DNA from 2 places in the Ruminococcus sp. AM26-12LB genome. Region 2 is predicted to be linked to the other one. Evidence: riboswitches for the same ligand, from Rfam matches in the RefSeq annotation. Region 2 holds a riboswitch; the other holds the start of a gene.
The links. Region 2 has a riboswitch for FMN ahead of ribD (bifunctional diaminohydroxyphosphoribosylaminopyrimidine deaminase/5-amino-6-(5-phosphoribosylamino)uracil reductase RibD). Riboswitches for the same ligand answer to the same signal wherever they lie in the genome.

Region 1 (3,214 bases), on a different contig from region 2:
GCCTCCAATTACAACCTGGAAATGGGCGCAGGAAACGAAAAAAAAGCCAGCTCCATTGCAGGAACCGGACTCTCCACGCTGATAATCTCCGGTACGATACTCTCTGTCATTGTCCTTCTGTTCCTGAAGCCACTGCTTCATTTTTTCGGCGGAACACCGGACGTCATGCCCTATGCCATTGATTACATAGGGATCACCGCCATTGGACTTCCCTTTTATGTTTTAAGCACAGGCGGCAACCACCTGATCCGAGCAGACAGGAGTCCTACCTATTCCATGGCCTGCATCCTGGCCGGTGCCGCCATCAACACCATCCTGGACCCGCTTTTCATCTTTGGATTCGGCTGGGGCATCAAAGGTGCAGCCTGGGCAACCGTGATCGGCCAGATCGTATCCGGACTTCTGATCATCTTTTATTTTTCCAGACTCCGGAAAATGTACCTGGACCACTCCATGCTGATTCCTAAGGCACGCAATCTGTCTGCCATTTTTTCTCTGGGAATGGCATCCTGTATCAATCAGGTTGCCATTGCTGCAGTGCAGATCGTCATGAACAACACACTTCGCCATTACGGAGCACTCTCCGCCTACGGGAGTGATATTCCAATCGCCTGTGCAGGGATCATTTCCAAAGTCAATCAGGTATTTATGGCCATCTGCATCGGAATCTCCCAGGGCTCCCAGCCCATCTTGGGATTTAACTACGGTGCCGAAAAATACAGCCGTGTACGCCAGACATACCGCTATTCCGTAACCTTATGTACTGTGATCGCAACCATATTTTTTATCTGCTTCCAGTTCTTCCCGCATCAGATCGTAGGCATCTTCGGAAACGGCAGCGACCTGTACTTTCATTTTGCAGAAAAATATCTCCGCATCTTCATGCTGATGACCTTTGCCAACGGGATCCAGCCTATGTCCGCCTGCTTTTTTACCTCCATTGGAAAAGCCAGGCTTGGTGTGATTATGTCCCTCACAAGGCAGGTACTCTTCCTGCTGCCTCTGATCGTCATCTTCCCGGTCTTCTTCGGAATCGATGGCGTCATGTACGCAGGACCAATTGCAGATACCTCTGCATTTGTGCTGGCCGTTGTTTTTGCCAGACGTGAGCTTGGAGTCATGAAAGCTGCAGAACAAAACGCCTGACATAAAAAATGCCATGTAATTTACTGCCCATCGGCAATATATTACATGGCATTTCTCACATTCTCAGATATTTATCTGAAACCACCAATTTCTGATCTTTTCTTCATCCTCCGGCAGCTGCTTATGATCAGTCACCCTTCAGTACAACACGGATCTTCTTATAAATTACAAATACGATCAGAGATGTCAGTGCATATTTAAAGATATTAAACGGAGCAATGATCAGCAGTGCAAAGGTAAGCAGTCCGTTTACGGAGCTGTGTACTGCGCTTCCCATCTGGATAAAGGTCTCGATCGGCATTCCAAACGCCTTACCGTAAGCTGGAAGCAGCACAAAGGCATTGACAAAGCATGCAAGGATCGCTGTCAGAACTGTTCCCACTGCCATACCTGCAACTGCATGTACTCTGCTCTTTTTGTGACGGAAACGATAGATCAGACCGGCCGGTACCACATAGGCACATCCAAACAGGAAGTTGGCAACATCACCAACACCGGCAGTCATGGTTCCCTTCGTCACAAGATGTACGAGAATCTTCACAAGTTCGATCAGGATACCTGCCACAGGTCCCATAGCGAAGGTTCCTACCATAACCGGTACCTCGGAAAAATCAAGCTGATAAAAAGACGGTGCAAGAAACGGGATCGGAAACTCAAGATTCATTAATACTCCTGCCACAGCACCAAGCATGGCTACCTGCGCGATGGTCCTTGTTCTGCTTCTTTCCACGGCATTTCCTCTCTGTAATATCTGTTCACTCATAACTCTCTCTCCTTCTTCAGAAATATTCAAAGAAAATTTCCACAAGAAATCTTTATGCGAAAAAAATTTCTATTTCTTCACATAAAAAGCCCCGGGAGCTTCTTCCCGGGGCACTGAGCACGTTCTTTAAATACTGCGCGTTCTTCTCTCATCCAGACTTTACTGTCGGTTCCGGAATTTCACCAGATCAGCCGCCAAAGCGGGTCGCGGACTATACCGCCGGTAGGGAATCACACCCTGCCCCGAAGAAATTTTCTTTTTTATGAGTTCATTATAACGCGCTCTTTTTATAATTACAAGGCTTAATTCTGTCACAGAAGCATTCTGCTCCATTTATATAAATCTAAGATCCACTCCTTTATGATCAAACCCAGATTTTCTTTACCGTACTCCAGCTACTGTAAAGAACCTTTTTTCCGACTCTTTTATATGACCGGATGCGGACATAATAGGTCTTTTTGTTTTTCAGTCCTGATATCTTATATCTGGTCGCAGACTGTTTTCCAACTGTGACCGTTTTTCTTTCTTTTGTAAATCTGCTGTCTGCTGCAAACTGGATCTGATAGCCAGTTGCCTGTATATTTTTTTTCCAGCTTGCGGTAAAGGATCTGTTTGCTTTTTTCAGTCCTGTCAGCAGAGTTTTTGGAGGCAGGATCTTAAAGGTAAGCGTTTTGTTGATACGACTGTATTTTCCGGTCCCTCTGACCTGCACAGTTCCAATTCCGGAATTTTTATTATTTTTGTAATACAGCTTATAAGCACTCGCACCGATCTTCTTTCCATTTACAGTTACAGTTACTGATGGCCGGATGGATTTTCCCGTACAAGTGTAAGAGGTTCTGTTTAGCTTAACATTGCTGACAAACCTTTCTGTCTTTTTTATGATCTTGAAATGAATGGTTGCGGTACCTTTATAATAACCGGTACCATAAATGGTTACCGTTGCCACACCCGGATACTGATTATCCTCGTAGTACATATAATAATCTTCGCCGGCTTTCAATCCGGGAATTACGATGGCAGGTGTGAGTTCTTTTCCTGTATATATCTGATCAGCTATTGGATCCGCAGCCGGTAGTTTTCCGTAAATAGTAAAATATAATGTTTCCGATCCTTTATAATTGCCGATTCCCGTGAGCTCTGCACGAGCTTCACCAGGCTTTTCATTATTAACATAGGTTACCGTATAATCTTTTCCCTGTACCAGTCCGTCAATTACCACTTCCGGTTCCACTTTTTTTCCTTTAAAGGTGGTTTCCAGGTATGTTTCATTATTTTCCGCAAAATAGCACACATACATTCCAT
Region 2 (3,214 bases):
ATCGTCTCTGCCATCACATCGGCAGTAAATCCGTCCGGCTGGATCGACGTAACTGTCAGACACACACCATTCACAGCAATACTGTCACCGATCCTTGTCCCTTCCAGGACTTTCCGGGCTTTCACTGCCAGGATCCCTGATTCTCCTGTCAGCTGTATATAACGGACTTTTCCTTTCTCTTCTACGATTCCTGTAAACATGATTCCTCCTGTTTTTTCTCACACACCTGACATCTTATCCGGATGTCCTCACCGATCTGGCAGATATCTGTATATTTCAGTTCTACTGCTTCAGACGGGAATTCAACTCCGATACCTTCTACCGGTGTCTTCCCGGCCACACCACCAAACAGCTTTGGTGCCACAAAAGCCTGTACTTCCTTTACAATTCCGGCTCGCAGGGCACTGTCATTTAACGTACCGCCTCCCTCCAGGAGGATGCTGTCAATACCCCTGTTTCCAAGATCTGTCATCAACTTTTTAAGGTCTATCTGATCCTTTTCATCCGGACAGTAAATGGTCTCAACTCCCATGGTATGTAATATTTTTATTTTTTCTTCTGTATTTTTCTGATCTGCATAAGCCACGATCGTCCGGTACTTTTCCGCACTTTTTACGATCTGACTGTCCGGCGGGATCCTGAGCTTACTGTCGCACACAATCCTGACAGGACTTTTCCAGCCTTCTACCCGGACGTTCAACATCGGATCATCTGCAAGCACAGTTCCAATACCTGCCATGATCCCCATGTACTGATGCCGCATATGCTGTACTTCTTTTCTTGCCGCTTCTCCGGTGATCCATTTTGATGCTCCTGTCTTCGTTGCGATCTTCCCATCCAGTGTCATGGCATACTTCATCACCACGTATGGGGTTTTCGTAGTAATATAATGGAAAAAAACCGGATTCAGCTGATCACATTCTTCTCTCATAAAATCTTCAACTACTGTTACACCGGCTTCCCTTAACATCTGTACACCTTTTCCTGCCACTTTCGGATTCGGATCTCGGGAACCGATCACCACTTTTCTGATCTTCTGTTCAATGATCGCTTCCGTACATGGAGGTGTTTTTCCATGATGACAGCAAGGCTCCAGCGTAACATAAATCACCGCACCTTCTGCTGATTCTGTGAGGGAAGCAATTGCATTACGTTCCGCATGAAGTTCTCCATACTTTTTATGATAGCCTTCCCCGATGATCCTTCCGTCTTTTACGATCACTGCCCCTACCATCGGATTGGGATTCGTCCAGCCTTCTCCTTTTTTGGCCAGCTGAATCGCCCGAAGCATATATTCCTGATCCGTCATTTTTATTCCTTCTTTCTTATTCCTGTTCTTTGCCTGGTGCGCCGAGGCTTTTAGACCTGTGCAATCGGATTCACAGGCAAGTGAGTGGTATATTTATTTCGAAAACGATGTGCCAAATACAAAAAAAGCCTGCAGAAATATCTGCAGGGTGGAATTGATCTGTTACATATGATCAATAAATGAATGTCTGATTATTTCCTACATAAAAAGCTCTGAAATGGATCACCATCTCAGAGCTCTGATACTACATTCATTCATACAAAAATCAACTGTACTATCATCTTCTTCCATCCAGACTATACTGTCGGCCCCGGAATCTCACCGGATCATACCTTTCGGCTCGCGGGCTCTACCGCCGGTAGGGAATCACACCCTGCCCTGAAGATATCTTTTTGTTTATTTTAATACTTTATCTGTCATTTGTAAAGCGGAATTTTTATTTTACTCATTCCATGCGGAATATTATCATTGAACGGTAACGAAACTAATCACTAATCCGCATACTATACTCATCTTTTTTTGTATATAACCAATTCAGGATTTTCACCGTCTTTCTCATATGTACATATCATAATAAAATCCATATTTGCCAGAATACCGAAGTATCTGTCCCCTCCGAATTCAGATTCCATTTGATTTCCCAGATAAGTTTTCTGGTCATCCAGAAATTTCACTTTTTGTCCATTTGGCAGTGCATATTCCAGATTTACATATTTACCTACAAGTGCATTCAGTCTGTCTACCCTTGGAAGTCCATCTATATGTAAATCATTTATTTCATTTATCAATTGCATTTTAAACTCTTCAAACTGCCCATTGTCACTAAGTTCCTCATACCTTTTCCAGTAATCTAACTTTGGAAGCATTTCTTTCAGATAAGTGCGTGCCTGTTCTTCGGTAAAGCTTTCATTTACCATATTCTTTACACAAACATCAATCAATTCATCCATATCATTATATGTGTATGTTCCATCTGCATAGCACCACTTACAATACTCCTCATTTAATGTGCCATCCTTATCACGTCCCAATATGGAATCATCATCAATTGGCATCCCGCAGCACTGACAGATCAGCTTTCTGGGTTCTCCCAAAAGCGTATTGATCGATACATCAAATTCTTTCGATAAGAGCTTAAGTGTATCAGTATTCGGAACGGTATCTCCATTTTCCCAGCGTGATACAGCCTGTCTCGTTACCATGATTTTATCTGCCAGCTCGTCCTGTGACATTCCTCTTTCCGTTCTAAGTTTTAAGATTACATTTTTTGTTTCCATAGCCGTCACCTCCATTATCCTATTATAAAGATAGATCCATGTTCTGAAAAGCAACTTCCTGTTACTATAGTCTATCCATATTTTATAATGTAGTATATGAAGTGGATAATATAAGAAAAACCCTTGAAAATACTGGATTTTCAAGGGTTTTATGGATCTTATTAAAGATCTGCAGATATCAGATTATTTACCCATCTGCTTTGCAACTTCCTCAGCGAAGTTCTCTTCTTTTTTCTCAAGACCATCGCCTGTCTCGTAGCGAACGAAGCCTTTGATCTGGATCTTAGCGCCGTTCTCTTTTGCTACCTGCTCTACGTATTTAGCAACGGACTGTTTTCCGTCCTCTGCTTTTACGTATGTCTGGTCAAGAAGACAGATCTCTTTGAGCTCTTTCTTAATACGTCCTGTGATCATTCCCTCGATAACCTTAGCCGGTTTCTGGGACTCCTTCGGGTCGTTCTGAATCTGAGCCATAAGGATCTCTTTCTCATGCTCGATATAGTCAGCGCTTACTTCCTTGTCGCTTGTGTACTGCGGTTTCAGAGCTGCGATCTGCATAGCTACGTTCTTAGCCATCTCTTTAACAGCATCGTTAACAACATCTGTCTCAACGTCTACAAGAACGCCG

Region 1: linked by a shared signal. The riboswitch ahead of DW694_RS06485 (ECF transporter S component) and the one ahead of ribD (bifunctional diaminohydroxyphosphoribosylaminopyrimidine deaminase/5-amino-6-(5-phosphoribosylamino)uracil reductase RibD) in region 2 are both predicted to bind FMN.

The regions. Positions count from the first base shown of each region.
Region 1 covers NZ_QUJX01000007.1:20,117-23,330, reverse strand. The annotation lists gene DW694_RS06490 (MATE family efflux transporter) at 1-1,146, shown strand, start outside; gene DW694_RS06485 (ECF transporter S component) at 1,274-1,909, opposite strand; FMN riboswitch at 2,046-2,163, opposite strand; gene DW694_RS06480 (fibronectin type III domain-containing protein) at 2,274-3,214, opposite strand, start outside.
Region 2 covers NZ_QUJX01000012.1:53,777-56,990, reverse strand. The annotation lists gene ribE (riboflavin synthase) at 1-200, opposite strand, end outside; gene ribD (bifunctional diaminohydroxyphosphoribosylaminopyrimidine deaminase/5-amino-6-(5-phosphoribosylamino)uracil reductase RibD) at 182-1,309, opposite strand; FMN riboswitch at 1,585-1,699, opposite strand; gene DW694_RS10310 (zinc ribbon domain-containing protein) at 1,819-2,586, opposite strand; gene tsf (translation elongation factor Ts) at 2,770-3,214, opposite strand, start outside.